Regions from separate parts of the Mesorhizobium sp. M1423 genome, predicted to be linked through region 2. Evidence: riboswitches for the same ligand, from Rfam matches in the RefSeq annotation. Region 2 holds a riboswitch; the other holds the start of a gene.
What was found. A riboswitch is a leader RNA that binds a small molecule or an ion and turns the genes downstream of it on or off. The one in region 2 is predicted to bind S-adenosylmethionine.
Positions count from the first base shown of each region.

Region 1: linked by a shared signal. The riboswitch ahead of metX (homoserine O-acetyltransferase MetX) and the one ahead of NKG95_RS23875 (O-succinylhomoserine sulfhydrylase) in region 2 are both predicted to bind S-adenosylmethionine.

Region 1 covers NZ_JAMYKU010000013.1:75,506-83,700, forward strand. Annotated here, with positions in the region: gene NKG95_RS17710 (ABC transporter ATP-binding protein/permease) at 1-248, shown strand, start outside; gene NKG95_RS17715 (DUF1194 domain-containing protein) at 325-1,131, shown strand; gene NKG95_RS17720 (RNA polymerase subunit sigma-70) at 1,150-2,175, opposite strand; gene NKG95_RS17725 (SDR family NAD(P)-dependent oxidoreductase) at 2,217-2,963, opposite strand; partial or broken gene NKG95_RS17730 (DUF1330 domain-containing protein) at 3,198-3,517, shown strand; gene metW (methionine biosynthesis protein MetW) at 3,546-4,160, opposite strand; gene metX (homoserine O-acetyltransferase MetX) at 4,276-5,445, opposite strand; SAM riboswitch at 5,538-5,615, opposite strand; gene hisC (histidinol-phosphate transaminase) at 5,754-6,863, shown strand; gene NKG95_RS17750 (prephenate/arogenate dehydrogenase family protein) at 6,870-7,805, shown strand; gene NKG95_RS17755 (DUF2125 domain-containing protein) at 7,939-8,195, opposite strand, start outside.
Region 2 covers NZ_JAMYKU010000021.1:23,566-31,760, reverse strand. Annotated here, with positions in the region: gene chvE (multiple monosaccharide ABC transporter substrate-binding protein) at 1-456, shown strand, start outside; gene mmsA (multiple monosaccharide ABC transporter ATP-binding protein) at 556-2,088, shown strand; gene mmsB (multiple monosaccharide ABC transporter permease) at 2,085-3,377, shown strand; gene araD1 (AraD1 family protein) at 3,561-4,553, shown strand; gene NKG95_RS23880 (2'-deoxycytidine 5'-triphosphate deaminase) at 4,583-5,677, opposite strand; SAM riboswitch at 5,821-5,898, shown strand; gene NKG95_RS23875 (O-succinylhomoserine sulfhydrylase) at 5,969-7,159, shown strand; gene NKG95_RS23870 (ceramide glucosyltransferase) at 7,195-8,195, opposite strand, start outside.

The sequences.
Region 1 (8,195 bases), on a different contig from region 2:
TGATCATCGACGAGGCGCTGGACGCGTTCGACGGCGCGACGCTGAGGCAAGTGCTGTCGATGCTGGACAAGCGCCTTCCCGACGCCGCGATCCTCAATATCGGCCGCGGCCAGCACAATACCCGCTTCTTCCCGCGAGCGTTGACCATCGTCAAGGATGCCGGCCAACCGCCCCTCAAGCCGGCCCGTGTCAGGGCAGGCGCCATCGAACCGCCCCCGATTATCGCCTCGGCTCGCCGAAAGAAATAGAAGCCAAGCTTTATTTCGCCGCGATCGCGGCGAAAAACTATGGCGATCGTTTCAGATGGGAACGTTCCGATCGGCCATGCTTGACGCTCTCGCCCTGCTCGCCTGCCTTGCCTGTGCCCCGGCAGCACCTGTGGCCGCGCCCGCCAATGCCATTGCCGTCGACGTCGAGCTGGTGCTGGCCGTCGACATCTCGCAGTCGATGGATGAAAGGGAGTTTGCCCTGCAGCGCGCCGGCTATGTCGCGGCGCTGCGACATCCCGACTTCATCAATGCCGTGCGTACCGGCCCTTCCGGCCGCATCGCCATCGCCTATTTCGAATGGGCCGGCACCATCCGCGACGATGCGGTCATTGCCTGGCACGTCATCGACAGCAAGGAGAGCGCCAACGCTTTCGCCGACAAGATCGCGGCCCGCCCGTTCAGGAGCTTTCGCGGCACCTCTATTTCCGGTGCCGTGGCCTTCGGCGCCGAGCTTTTCGATGGCACGGCCTTCGTGGCCAAACGCCGCGTCATCGACGTCTCTGGCGATGGCCCAAACAACACCGGCTTGCCGGTCACAACGGCACGCGATGCGGCGCTGGCGAAGGGCATCGTCATCAACGGGTTGCCGATCCTGATCAGCCCGTCACCGACCTTCAGCCATCTCGACCGGTATTATGCCGAATGCGTCACCGGCGGACCGGGCTCGTTCGTGCTACCGATCTACGCGGTTTCCGAATTCGCCACCGCCACTCGCCGCAAACTGATCCTCGAGGTCAGCGGCGTCGAGTATCCCAAGGAGGATCCGAGGACGATCCGCACCGACGCACCGATCGACTGCCTGCAAGGCGAGCGCGACCGGCGGTTTTTCTCCGACCCGTATTTCCCGGAACTCGACCGGTAAGGCTTGCCCGCGGGTAAGCTAGGCCGGTGGCAGGCCGAAGGCCGGGAACAGAGATGGCCCGAGCGGCCCTATGAAGATCGTCAAGGAAGCGATCCCGCCCTCGGCTGGCTCGAACACATGCAGGGAATGGGCCCGCCACGCCGGGTCATCGTGGCTGCGGGAATAGACCCCGACCGCCGGCTGGCCATTGGCCGCGGTGGCCAGCGTGCGGAAGCCGCCGAACCTCGGCCAGACGGTCTCGAAGAAACCGCGGATCGCTTCGCGGCCTTGATACCATTCGCGCCAAGGCGGCATGGTATAGATGGCGTCCTCACGCAGGAGCTCGATCAAACCTTCGAGATTGGCGGCCTGCCAGGCCTGCATGTAACGTTCGAGCAGCAGGCCTTCTTCGGGGTTGGGCCGTGATCGGCTGGCCGGCCGTCCGCCAGGATAGCGCGCCGTCAGCGTTGCGCGGGCGCGCTGCAACGCGCTGTTGATCGAAGCCGTCGATCCGCCCAGCAAACGCGCCGTCTCGACGGCCGACCATCCCAGGACGTCGGCAAGCAGCAGCGCGGCGCGCTGCCTGGGCGGCAGATCCTGGATAGCGGCGACGAAGGCGAGCTGGACGGCCTCGCGGCTCTCGTAACGGGCTTCCGGACCTGGCTCGCTGCCGGCAATGTCTGGAAGCTCGGCGTCGGGGTAGGGCTCCAGCCACGCGACGTCAGCTACGGGCCCGCCTATGGCCGCCCCGTGCGACGGCGGCCGTCCGGGTTCCCGGAGAATGCGACGCGCCCTCGACCTCGCCTTGATGGCGTTAAGGCAAGCATTGGTCGCGATCATATAGAGCCAACCGCGAACCGAACCCCGCCCGTCGAACTCCGACCTTGCGCGCCAGGCGCGAAGCAACGTGTCCTGGACGAGGTCGTCGGCCTCGTGCAGCGAACCCATCATGCGATAGCAATGCAGCTTGAGCTCGCGGCGATGCGCGGCCGTGACCTTCTCGAAGGCCAGCCGATCGAGGATCGGCTGGCGTGCCGGTTCCAGAGGTGGTTGAGCGTCTGTCATGCTACTTTCGGGTTCCGGGTCAGGTTTGCATTACGCGCGCCTCAGGCGGCCGGGGCAAGCCCGCTCCCGCTCACCATGAAGGAACTGCCTTGCGGCTGGCCGGTGGCGAGTGCGACCACCGCCCGTCCGACATCGGCCGGCGTCTGCATGTCGGTCATGGCGGCGATGAAGTCCGCCGGCTGGATGCCCATATAGGCCGCGATGCTGTCGACGCCGGCCTTGCCCACGCCGGTCTCCGGCATGATCCGCATCGGCGCGAGCGCCATGAAGCGCAGGCCGAGGCCAAGCCGGTCCGACTCCTTCTGGCTATGACCGGCCAGGAACATCTGCATGCGTTTTGCGCCGGCATAGCCGCCGGCATTGGGTGGTCCGCCGGTCAAGGCCGCGCCGCTGGAGATCAGAACGATCCGGGTTCCCGGCTTGAGCGGACGGCGCAGAGCGGCCCGGCAAAACAGGAACGACGCCTTGACGTCGGTGTCCCAATTTGCCGAGAAGGCCTTCCAGTTCTGTTCATGCACCGGCGCGGAAGGGGCCAGCGCACCTGCGCAGATCACCAGCACGTCCGGCTCAAGCGCGGCGAAGACCTTATCGGGGGCGGAGTCCACCGTCGCATCGATCGCGAGCGTCTTCACGCCGGAGACCTCCCAGGCAAATTGCGCCAGGGTCTGTTTTCCGCGGGCGACCGCCAGCACCGTCGCTTTCTCCTTGAGGGCGACCTCCGCAATGGAGCGGCCGACACCCCGGCTGCCTCCGACGACGACGACATTCTGATTTTGCAACGATCCCATGGATCACCTCTCTGTTCCCGGCCGCCGGACCATCCAGGCGCGCTCATCGATAAGGACAGCGCAGGTGGGCGGAAATCATCGGTGCCAGGAGAAATATCTTTCAGGTGACGGCAGCGGCGCGCCAGTTTTGTATTCGGTGTCATTACCTCGGGGGTAATCGACCAGCGCGCAACGTCCCGGCAAACTGCTCCCATCAAGCCGGTTGTCCGGCTTTCGACCACAAGGAGTTACACCATGACCGCCTACGCCGTCGCCCATATGCGCCAGGTCACGCCGGGGCCGTCGATCGTCGAGTACCTGCAGAAGATCGATGCCACGCTTGAGCCGTTCGGCGGGCGCTTCATTGTGCATGGCAGCGAGGGGGACGTGGTTGAAAACAATTGGCCGGGGCACCTCGTCATGATCGAGTTTCCAGACATGCAGCAGGCGCGCGGATGGTACCGCTCGCCCGCCTATCAGGAGATCTGCCGCTGCGCACCGCGAATTCTCAGTCCGACGTGGTCTTCGTCGACGGCGTCGAGCACCCGCACAAGGCCACCGACGTGCTTGAATAAGGGGAATGATCGGCTCGCGGGCGGCCTGCTACCGTTTCAGCAGAAATACCGCCTGCTGGCCGAAAAAGTTCCAGAACCACCACGGCATCGAGAAGCCGATCCGCTGGCCGTTGGCGTCGAGCGCGGTTGCCTTTTCCACCGTCGCGCCCAGCTCGTCGCATAGATTGACGAAATCGCGAATGGTGCAGAAATGGATGTTGGGGGTGTCGTACCAGTAATAGGGCAGGTCCTTGGTCACCGGCATTCGGCCGTTGAAGAGCAGCGAAAAGCGCACCCGCCAGTGGCCGAAATTGGGAAATGAGACGATGGCGCGGTTGCCGATCCGGAGCAGTTCGTCGAGCACCAGCTTCGGATTGCGGGTCGCCTGCAAGGTCTGCGACAAGACGACAAAGTCGAAGCCCTTGTCGGGATAGAATTGGAGGTCCTTGTCGGCATCGCCTTGAATGACCGACAGGCCGCGCGCCACGCATTCGTTGACGCCGCGCTGCGACAGTTCCAGCCCGCGGCCGTCGACCTTCTTGGTCGCCTGCAGCAATTCGAGCAGCAGGCCGTCGCCGGAACCGACGTCCAGCACCCGCGACTGCGGCGGGATGAGATCGGCGACGACTTCGAGGTCGACGCGCTGGGCGCGGTTGACGCTCATGGGCTCGCCTCTTGCTCGGCGCATGATCCCGATCCGAAAAGTCTGCAACTTTTCAGGGTCATGCGCTGATGCCTGGCACATGGTCCTGATCCGAAAAGCCTGCAACCTTTCGGGGTCATGCGCCGAGCCCTCTCGCCCGCGCCGCCGAGGCGATGAAGCCTTTGATGGCGGCGAACAGTTCCGGCTCGTCGAGCAGGAAGGCGTCGTGGCCGCGGTCGGTCTCGATTTCGACGAACGATACCGAGGCGCCGGCCGCGTTCAGCGCGTGAACGACCGAGCGGCTCTCCTCGGTCGGGAACAGCCAGTCGCTGGTGAAGGAGACTAGGCAAAAACGGGTCTTGGTGCCGGCGAAGGCATCGGCCAGCCGGCCGCCATGGTCGGCGGCGAGATCGAAATAGTCCATCGCCCGGGTCATGTAGAGATAGGAGTTGGCATCGAAGCGATCGACGAAGGTCATGCCCTGATGGCGCAGATAGCTCTCGATCTGGAAGTCGGCATCGAACCCGAAGGTCAGCGCTTCGCGGTCCTGCAGGTTGCGGCCGAACTTGCGGTGCAGCGCTGCTTCCGACAGATAGGTGATGTGGGCGGCCATGCGCGCCACCGCCAGCCCCTTTTCCGGTCGCTTGCCGTGCTCGAAATATTTGCCGCCATGCCAGTCGGGGTCGGCCATCACCGCTTGCCTGCCGACCTCGTGGAAAGCGATGTTCTGCGAGGAATGGCGGGCGCCGGTGGCGATCGGCAGGGCCGAGAAGACGCGCTCGGGATAGCTGGAGGCCCATTGCAGCACCTGCATGCCGCCCATCGAGCCGCCCAGCACGCTGAACAGCTGTTCGATGCCGAAATGCTCGACCAGCATCAGCTGCGCCCGCACCATGTCGCGGATGGTGATGATCGGCAGGTCGAGCCCGTAAGGCTTGGCGGTTGCGGGATTTGTCGAGGCGGGGCCGGTGGAACCGAGGCAGCCGCCGATGACGTTGGACGAGATGACGAAGAAACGGTCGGTATCGATGATCTTGCCGGGGCCGATCAGCACTTCCCACCAGCCCGGCTTGCCGGTCACCGGATTGGTGTTGGCGACATGCTGGTCACCGGTCAGCGCATGGCAGACGAGGATGGCGTTGGAGCGCGCGTCGTTGAGCGTGCCATAGGTCTGGTAGGCGATCTGGAACGGCGACAGCAGCGTGCCGGCGTCGAGCTTGAGCGGCTTGTCGGCGCCGAAACGCAACGCCGGGCTCGACGGCTGGTCGGCCTCGTTGTTGGTTTTTCGCGCGCGCAAAGCGACCATCACATCTCCTTGCCCGGCCTTCAGTTGTCCGCCGGTCCGGGCAACAACCAGTCAGGGCAACAAAAAACCGGCCATGCCTTCGCAAAGCCGGTTACAAGATGCAAACGGCCCTTTAGCAAGTTGTTTAACGTGGCTGCAAGCCGACCGGCCAAATCACCACGGAACTGTCGCTGCTCTTCTAGGACTGACGCATGGCTTCGTCAACGGCAAGTTATTGATCCCGAATTGCCGCCCCTCGACATTCCGGGCCACGGCTTGTATTTCCGCTGCGGCTTCCGGATGGAGGCTTCCTCGACGGATTTCATGGAATGAGCCAGACACCGGATCAGACACGTCCAACGCCCCGCGCCGGCATCATGGACATCGAAGCCTATGTGCCCGGCAAGAGCGCGGCGCCTGAAGGTGTCGTCAAAGTCCACAAACTGTCGGCGAACGAGAACCCGCTCGGTCCTTCGCCAAAGGCGATAGAGGCCGCGCGCGCGGTCGCCGACAAGCTCGCGGTCTATCCCGACGGCAGCGCCAGGCGCCTGCGGGAGGCGATCGCCGACGTGCACGGGCTCAATCCGGCGAACATCGTCTGCTCCAACGGTTCCGACGAGATCCTGGGCCTGCTTGCGCAGACCTACCTCGCGCCCGGCGATGAAGCCATCATCACCGAACACGGCTTCATGGTCTACAAGATCTACATCCAGTCGGCCGGTGCCGTCCCGGTAACGGTCAAGGAGACTGATGAACGCGCCGACATCGATGCGATCCTCGCCGCGGTGACGCCGCGTACCAGGATCATCTTCCTTGCCAATCCGAACAACCCGACCGGCACTTACGTGCCGTTCCAGGAGGTGCGCCGCCTGCATGCGGGCCTGCCGCGAAACGTGCTTCTGGTGCTGGATGCCGCCTACGCCGAATATGTCCGGCGCAACGACTATGAATCCGGCGTCGAGTTGGTGGGCAGCGCGGAAAACGTAGTCATGACCCGCACTTTCTCGAAATTGGGCCTCGGTGGCGCGAGGATCGGCTGGATCTATGCGCCAACGCACGTCATCGACGCGATCAACCGCGTGCGCGGGCCCTTCAACGTCAATGCGACGGCGATCGAGGCAGGCATCGCGGCGATCCGCGACCGGGCTCATATCGAGCGCAGCGTCGCGCATAACGAGACCTGGCTGGCCTGGCTGAGCGAGCAATTGACCGGGCTCGGGCTGCGGGTGACCCCGAGCGTCGGCAATTTCATCCTGATCCACTTTCCCGAGGACAAAAAGCATTCGGCGGCGGCCGCCGACGACTACCTCAGTGCGCGCGGCTACATATTGCGGCGCGTTTCCGGCTACGGTTTTCCCAACGCGCTGCGCATGAGCATCGGCACCGAAGAGGCTAATCGCGGCGTTGTCGCAGCACTCGCGACATTCCTGAAAAGCTAGGGCACCATGACCTCACCGATGTTCGAAAAGATCGCGCTGGTCGGCATCGGCCTGATCGGTTCGTCGCTGGCCCGCGTCATCCGCCGCGAGGGACTTGCCGGCCAAGTCGCCATTTCGACGCGCAGCGAAGCGACGCTGGAGCGGGCGAGCCAACTCGGCCTTGGCGACACCTACACGACAGATGCGAAAGAAGCGGTTCGCGATGCCGATCTGGTCATCGTTTCGGTGCCGGTCGGCTCTTCAGGCACGGTCGCCCAGGAGATCGCACCGGCGCTGAAGAAGGGCACCATCCTCACCGATGTCGGCTCGACCAAGGCATCGGTGATCGCGCAGATGCAGCCGCATGTGCCTGATGGCGTGCACTTCATCCCCGGCCATCCTTTGGCCGGCACCGAAAAATCGGGACCGGATGCCGGTTTTGCCGAACTGTTCGAGAACCGCTGGTGCATCTTCACGCCGCTGCCCGGCACCGATGCCGCGGCACTGGAAAAGCTCTCGGAATTCTGGCGCCGCTGCGGCTCCAACATCGACACGATGGACCCGCAGCATCACGACATGACGCTGGCCATCGTTTCGCACTTGCCGCACATCATCGCCTACAACATCGTCGGTACCGCCGACGATCTGGAGTCGGTGACCAAGTCCGAGGTCATCAAATACTCGGCCTCCGGCTTTCGCGACTTCACCCGTCTGGCGGCGTCCGACCCGACCATGTGGCGCGACGTCTGCCTGCACAACAAGGACGCCATTCTCGAAATGCTGGCGCGGTTTTCCGAGGATCTGTCCTCGCTGCAGCGGGCGATCCGCTGGGGCGACGGCGAAAAGCTGTTCGACCTGTTCACCCGCACCCGCGCTGTCCGCCGCTCGATCATCGAGGCCGGCCAGGACATCGACGTACCGGATTTCGGCCGCCAGGCAGTCGAACACCCGCCGAAGGGATAAGCCGCGGCAAGCCGATCGCAGGCCGTGCCGCCCCAGAACGGTTCATCGTTTCACGGAAAACGCCGAACCGGTCTATCTTTTTGTTTGACGCAATTCCGGACGGAAAACCGTTCACACTTTTCCTGGAATTGCTCTAGTCGAGCGGCTTGATCTTGCCGAGCGGGATGAAGCCGAGCGAGGCCTTGCCCTTGACGATCTTCAGCGGCATCGACGGTGCGTTGCCGAGCAGCGCCAGTCCGGCGAAGCCGGTCTGGATTTCTTTCTTCTGCTCGGGGATGGCGGTGGCGAGGATTGCCGCCACGGCCTTCGGGTCAGTGAGCTTGATCATCAGGTCGGCATTTATGAGACCGTCGTCATCGACCGACAGCGGTCCGGAAACGGTGATGCGCG
Region 2 (8,195 bases):
CTGCGCTGGCTGGCGGCGACGGCCCAGGCCCGCATGGACAACCTGCTCTCCGCCAACTACTCGGACGGCAGCCGCGTCGATGGCGTGCTCTCGCCCTATGACGGCCTGTCGCGCGGCATCATCGCCTCCTTGCGCGCCGTCGGTTACGGCACTGCCGATCAGCCGTGGCCTGTTGTCACCGGCCAGGACGCCGAGACCGCTTCGGTCAAGGCGATCATCGCCGGCGAACAGTACTCGACCGTGTTCAAGGACACCCGCGAACTCGCCAAGTCGACGGTCGAGCTCGTCGACAAGGTGCTCTCGGGCGGCAAGCCGGAAGGCCTCGACACCAAGACCTACAACAACGACGTCAAGGTCGTTCCCTCGATCCTGCTGACGCCGCATGAGGTCGACAAGTCGAACTACCAGGCACTGGTGGTCGACTCCGGCTACATCAAGGCCGAAGAACTGAAGTAATCGCGGTTACAAAGCCTGGGGTCCTGCGCAGGCAGGGCCCCTTTTCGTTGGCGAGCCAGCCCGGTATTGTTTGCGGACCTCGCAGGAGTGGTATTCTCAATGGCATCGACGATTTTGGAGATGCGCGACATCACCAAGACGTTTCCCGGCGTCAAGGCGCTGTCGAACGTCAAGCTGATGGTCGAGGAAGGCGAGATCCATGCCGTGGTCGGCGAGAACGGCGCCGGCAAGTCGACGCTGATGAAGGTGCTGTCGGGCGTGTATCCGTCCGGCACCTATGACGGCCAGATCATTTATCGCGGCGATGAGTGCCATTTCAAAGGCATCCATGACAGCGAGCGCAAGGGCATCGTCATCATCCACCAGGAGCTTGCGCTGGTGCCGATGCTGTCGATCGCCGAAAACATCTTTCTCGGCAACGAGCAGGCCAGATACGGCGTCATCGACTGGAACGCCAGCGAGACGCGCACCAGCGCCCTGCTCAAGAAGGTCGGCCTCAAGGAAGACCCCAACACGCTGATCACCAATATCGGCGTCGGCAAGCAGCAGCTGGTCGAGATCGCCAAGGCGCTCAGCAAGGAAGTGAAGTTGCTCATTCTCGACGAGCCGACGGCGAGCCTGTCCGAAAAGGACAGCCAGGCGCTGCTCGATCTGCTGCTCGAATTCAAGCGGCAGGGCATCACTTCGATCCTGATCTCGCACAAGCTCAACGAGGTGAACCGGGTCGCCGACAAAGTCACCATCATCCGCGACGGGCGGACCATCGAGACGCTGGCCAAGAAGGACATCTCGGAGGACCGCATCATCACCTCGATGGTCGGCCGCTCGCTCGACGACCGCTATCCGCCGCGCGAGCCGAAGATCGGCGAGACCGTGCTTGAAGTGAAGAACTGGTCGGTCTACCACCCCATCCATGCCGAGCGGCAGGTCATCAAGGGCATCAACCTCAACGTTCGGAAGGGCGAGGTGGTCGGCATTGCCGGGCTCATGGGCGCCGGCCGGACCGAGTTTGCCATGAGCCTGTTCGGCCGGTCCTATGGCCGCCGCATCACCGGCGAGGTGTTCCTTAACGGCAAGCCGATCGATGTTTCCTCGGTGAGCAAGGCGGTGGAACACGGCATCGCCTATGTTACGGAGGACCGCAAGACCTACGGTCTCAACTTGATCGACCATATCAAGCACAACATCACGCTGGCCAACCTGCCCGGCGTGTCGCGCCATGGCGTGATCGACGATTTGCGCGAGCTTTCGGTCGCCAATGATTATCGCGGCAGGACCAATATCCGGGCCTCGAGCGTCTACCAGATGACCGGCAATCTTTCTGGCGGCAACCAGCAGAAGGTGGTGCTGTCGAAATGGCTGTTCGCCAATCCGGAAGTACTGATCCTCGACGAGCCGACGCGCGGCATCGATGTCGGCGCCAAGTATGAAATCTATACGATCATCGCGCGTCTCGCCTCCGAGGGTAAGGCGATCATCGTCATCTCGTCGGAAATGCCCGAACTGCTCGGCATCACCGATCGCATCTACGTCATGAATGAAGGGCGCATCGTGGGAGAAATGGCCGCGGCCGACGCAAGTCAGGAAAAGATCATGCGCGCCATCGTCCGCGGAGAAGGAAAAGCATCATGAGCACTGAAAGCGCTCCCGGGCCGCAGAGCGGCGTCGCCCAGGACCTACAACAGACACCTCGCATTGCCGTCTCGGCGCTGGTCACCAATCTGCGCGAATACGGCCTGATCCTGGCGCTGATAGCCATCATGGTGTTCTTCCAGTTCACGACGTCCGGAACGCTGTTCAAGCCGGTGAACCTGAGCAACCTGGTGCAGCAGAACAGCTTCATCATCGTGATGGCACTGGGCATGCTTTTGGTGATCGTCTCTGGCCATATCGATCTCAGCGTCGGCTCCGTCGCCGGCTTCATCGGCGCGCTGGCGGCGATGATGATGGTCATCTGGCCGCTCGGCCCTTTGAGCAATCCGCTGGTAGTGTCGATCATCTGCCTGATCGTGGGCGGCGCAATCGGCGCGGCACAAGGCTACTGGATTGCCTATCACCGAATACCGAGCTTCATCGTCACGCTGGCGGGCATGCTGATCTTCCGCGGCATCTGCCAGGCGCTGCTGGGTGGCGGGTCTTCCGTGGGGCCGCTTCCAGTCGGCTTCAAGGCGCTGAGTTCCGGCTTCATTCCGGACCTGATCGGCCCATTGACGCTGATACCACCGACCGTGAACGCCGCCGGCAAAACCATTGTCGGCAGCGGCCTGACGCTGCACCTGACGACTATCGTGATCGGCCTCGCCGCCGTGCTCGCCTATGCCTATTTCGGGCTCAGGGCGCGGCGCACCCGCGAGCGGCATGGCTACGAAGCCGAGCCTTTCTCGCTGTTCGTCGTCAAGACCCTGGTGATCAGCGGGCTGGCGCTGTTTCTGGTCTACCAATTCGCCACCTATAGGGGCCTGCCCATCGTTCTCATGGTGATGGGCGTGCTGATCGCGTTGTTCGTCTTCGTTACCAAACGCATGACGATCGGCCGCCGCATCTATGCGATGGGCGGCAATGCCAAGGCAGCGCAGCTATCGGGCATCAAGACCGAACGGCTGACGTTGATGGTGTTCATCAACATGGGCGTGCTGTCGGCACTCGGCGGCCTGATTATCGCGGCGCGCCTGGGGCAGGCGGTGCCGGCGGCGGGCCTCGGCAGCGAACTCGACGTCATCGCCGCGGTGTTCATTGGTGGCGCTTCGGCGATGGGCGGCGTCGGCCAGGTCATCGGCGCGGTGGTCGGCGGTTTCATCATGGGCGTCATGAACAACGGCATGTCGATCATGGGCGTCAATGTCGATTGGCAGCAGGTGGTCAAAGGCCTGGTGCTGCTCGGCGCCGTCGTCTTCGACGTCTACAACAAGAACAAGGCTTGAGAGGCAACCAGGAGGCATACGGGTCACATCGCGGCGCTGCCGGGCGGCGCGAAGAAGTCCCCCGAGGGACCTGACCCGCGAGCGCAATCCGGACGAAGAATTTCAACCGCGGCGTGGACAGGGTCCGAGCCGCGCCGGGCAGGGTTTGCCAAGAAGGCAGGCCGCAATTCAGAGAGGGTTACCATGCTGATCTCACAGATCCTCGACGACGCCGAGACGATCCGCGTCGTTGCCCGCAACGGCGGCAAGACCCGCGTCATCAACGGCGCTCGCAGCGTCTATTCGCTGGCGATGGAAGCCGCGCGCACCGGCACCGGGCTTGTCGCCCTGATCGAGCGCAAGGGCTTCGGCGAAACCGTCGATCTCGACGCAGCCTACAAGAAGGGACGGCTGCTGTCGCCGATCAACCATCCCGATCCGGCGCATCTCCATCTCACCGGCACCGGGCTGACGCATCTCGGCTCCGCCGCGACCCGCGATTCCATGCACAAGAAGCTCAGCGATGGCGGCGAGGAACAGCTGACCGATTCCATGAAGATGTTCCGCATGGGGCTGGAGGGCGGCAAGCCGGCGAAGGGCCAGATCGGCGTGCAGCCCGAATGGTTCTACAAGGGTAACGGTACCATGGCAGTGGCGCCCGGCGCGGCGCTCATGTCGCCCGCCTTCGCCCAGGATGCCGGCGAGGAGCCGGAAATCGCCGGAATCTATGTGATCGGCGACGACGGCGCCCCGTTCCGCGTCGGCTTCACGCTGTCGAACGAGTTTTCCGACCACGTCACCGAGCGCGTGAATTATCTCTTCCTCGCCCATTCGAAACTGCGCAACGCCTCGTTCGGGCCGGAGATCCTGATCGGCGATTTGCCATCCGATATCCGCGGCGCTTCACGCATCCTGCGCCACGGCAAGCTGCTTTGGGAAAAGCCGTTCCTGTCGGGCGAGGCGAACATGTCGCACACCATTGGCAATCTCGAGCATCACCACTTCAAATACTCGGCCTTCCGCCAGCCGGGCGACGTGCATGTGCACATGTTCGGCACGGCGACGCTGTCCTTCGCTGACGGCATCAGGACGGAGGCTGGCGACGTGTTCGAAATCGAGGCGCAGGATTTCGGCCTGCCGCTGCGCAACCCGCTCGAAATCGAGCAGCCGGTGAAGGTCGCGGTGAAGGCGCTTTGAGCCGGCATAGGCCGCAAGTAAGGGGAAGCTCAGCGCGCGGCGCGGAAATGCTTGGACAGTTTTAGGCCCTGCGCCTGATAGTTGGAGCCGAGATCGGTGCCGTAGAGTGCCTGCGGCCGTTTCAGCATGTGCTCGTAGACCAGCCGTCCAACGATCTGGCCGTGGTCGAGGATGAACGGCACTTCGTGGCTACGCACCTCGAGCACCGCCCGGCTGCCGGTGCCGCCCGACGCCGAATGGCCAAAACCCGGGTCGAAGAAACCGGCATAATGGACGCGGAACTCGCCGACCAGCGGGTCGAAAGGCGTCATTTCGGCGGCGTAGAGCGGCGGCACATGCACCGCCTCGCGCGACACCAGAATATAGAATTCGTCCGGATCGAGCACCAGCTCGCCGGCACCGCTCTTGTAGAGCGGCTCCCAGAAATCGACGACATCCTGCGCGGCGCGCTTGTCGACGTCGACCAGGCCGGTGTGGTGCTTGCCGCGGTAGCCGACCAGCCCGTCCTTGTCGCCGTCGAGGTCGATCGACAGCGCGATGCCGCCGCCTGAGATGTTGGGTGGCTCGGTGGCGACCAGCATCTCGGCGCGATGCAGGTCGTGCAGTTCGCTTTCCGACAAGAGCGCATTGCCGGTGCGGAACCTGATCTGCGACAGCCGCGAGCCGGTGCGCACGACGATCGGGAAGGTGCGCGGGCTGACCTCCAGATAGAGCGGGCCTTCATAGCCGGCGGCCATCTTGTCGAACTCGTGGCCGCGGTCGGTCATTACCCGAGTGAAGATGTCGAGCCGCCCCGTCGAGCTCTTCGGGTTGGCCGAAGCCGAAATATGCGCGGGCAGCGCCAGGCTTTCCAGCAGTGGCACGATGTAGACGCAGCCGGTTTCGAGCACGGCACCTTCGGCGAGGTTGATCTCGTGCAGCTTCAGCCGGTCGAGCTTGTCGACAACTCTGTGGTCCGGGCCGGGCAAGAAGGAAGCACGCACGCGCCAGGCCTTGTCACCGAGCCTGAGGTCAAGGCTGGCCGGCTGGATCTGGTCGGCATCGAGCGCGCGCGGCGATTTCAGCGCGCCCGTCTGGAACAGCGCGGAAATATCCCGATCGGGAAGAATGCCTGTCTGCCGCAAGGGTCTGGCTCCGTTCGAACACCGGGCGAGGTCTTGTTTCGTCGCAGGTCCTTGCCACAAACCGTGGACGCCTTTGGCACCTGCTTGGTACAACCGTCTTAATCATGCCGGCAATTGACGCAAGCGTGGTGCGGGTCTAAAGCTCGTTATCCCGTGGTGATTTGGCCGGTCGGCTTGCAGCCACGTTAAATAAGTCGCTAAAGGACCGTCGGGCCGCAAGGCCATATGGACCGGTTGCGACTTTCGCGACCGGTTTTTTGTTGTTTGGACCATTTTTGGTGTTTGGATAGAATGATGACCAAGAAGCGCGACTGGAAGCCTCAGACCGCACTCGTGCATGCCGGGACGCTGCGTTCCGGCTTCGGCGAGACCTCTGAGGCGATGTATCTCACCCAAGGCTATGTCTACGAGACGGCGCAAGCAGCGGAAGCGCGCTTCAAGGGTGAGGAGCCGGGCTTCATCTATTCGCGCTATGCCAATCCGACGGTCGACATGTTCGAAAAGCGTATGTGCGCGCTGGAAGGCGCCGAGGACGCGCGCGCCACGGCGTCCGGCATGGCGGCGGTGACGGCAGCATTGCTGTGCAGCGCCAAGGCGGGCGACCATATCGTGGCGGCGCGCGCATTGTTCGGCTCCTGCCGCTGGGTGGTCGAGACGCTGGCGCCGAAATACGGCATCGAGGCAACGCTGGTCGATGGCACTGACATCGCCAATTGGGAACAGGCGGTCAAGCCGAACACCAAACTGTTCTTCCTGGAAAGCCCGACCAACCCAACGCTGGAGGTGGTCGACATCGCCGCCGTCGCGGCACTTGCCAACTCGATCGGCGCCAGGCTGATCGTCGACAATGTCTTCGCCACGCCCTTGCAGCAGAAACCCTTGCAGCTCGGCGCCCATATCGTCGTCTATTCGGCCACCAAGCATATTGACGGCCAAGGGCGCTGCCTTGGAGGCGTTATCTTGTCGGACAAAAAATGGATCGACGAGAACCTGCATGACTATTTCCGCCACACCGGCCCCAGCCTCTCGCCCTTCAATGCCTGGACCCTGCTGAAAGGCCTGGAGACGCTGCCGCTGCGCGTACGCCAGCAGACGGAAAGTGCCGGCCGCATCGCGGATTTCCTCGCCGAGCGCCCGCAAATCGCCCGCGTCATCTATCCCGGCCGTGCCGACCACCCGCAAGCGGCCGTGGTCAAGAAACAGATGTCAGGCGGCTCAACGCTGATCTGCCTGGATGTGAAGGGCGGCAAGCAGGCGGCCTTTGCTTTCCAGAACGCGCTCGACATCGTGCTGATTTCCAACAATCTCGGCGACGCCAAGAGCCTGATCACTCATCCGGCGACGACCACGCACAAGAACTTGACCGATGAGGCCCGCGCCGAGCTCGGTATCGGGCCGGGCACGCTCAGGCTTTCCGTCGGCCTGGAAGATACCGACGATCTGCTCGAAGACATCGAGCAAGCGCTGAGAGCCGCCGGATAGGGCTGACCGAACAGAGGTGAGCGGGGACGCGCCGGTCAGGCGCCGGACGGGGTCTCTTCCAGCTCCGCGACGGCCTTGGTCTGGATGGTCATAACGTTGCCGCGCCAGTCGACGGCGCCGCTCAGCCAGCCGCGCGCCCATATCGCCGGCAGCATGCAGTCGCGAACCATCATCGCCAGGATGGTGCGCAGCGACAGGTGCCATCCTTTGACCCAGGCCAGGGCACATTCCGGCAGGTAGGCCGCGACCAGCACGGCGATGGCGGTTGCCGGCAGGCTGACGCCGGCGTCAGCCGCCGCGATCAGCGCAAGCACCAGCGGCGGCGCCGCTCCGATCAGGATCTCGGGGGCGAAGAACAGCGCGAAGGTGACGCGGCGCAGCCGCGCCCAACGCGCCTGCCGAGACCAGATCTCGCCAAGCGTGCGCCGGCCGAGCGGCTGTTCGAAGGGCGAAGCGACAAGATTGACGCGCAGTCCGAGCCGGTTGACCAGCTTGGTCGCGGCGGCGTCCTCGGCAATCTCGGCGGCCAGTGCGCGGATGCCGCCATTGGCGTCAAGCATCGGCTTGTTCCACAACATGCTCTTGCCCTGGGCGAAGCCAAGGCCGAGCGCCTCTCCAGCGTACTGCCAGCGTGCCTGCAGCGTGTTGAGAAAGGCGCATTCGACCTCCCCCCAAAACCCTTCAGGCCGCGAGCCGATCGGCGTCGAGCAGACGAGGCCGGTGTCGGGCCGCCATGCCGCCATCAGCTGCTGGACATAATCGCTCGGCATAAGCACGTTGGAATCGGCAAGGATGACCCAGCGATAAAGCGCCGCTTCCCAACCCTTCACGCAATTGTTGAGTTTCGGATTGCCGCTGATGCGGTCGTCGCCGACGAGCAGCCGGGCGCGTATAGCCGGAAAACGCGCCATTGCAGCGGTGATCGACTTGACCACGGGGTCGTCGGCATGGGCGACGCAGAAGATGAGTTCGTAGCGCGGCCAGTCGAGTGAGAAGGCGCGCTCCAGCGTCTCCTCGGTAAACGGCTCGACGCCGC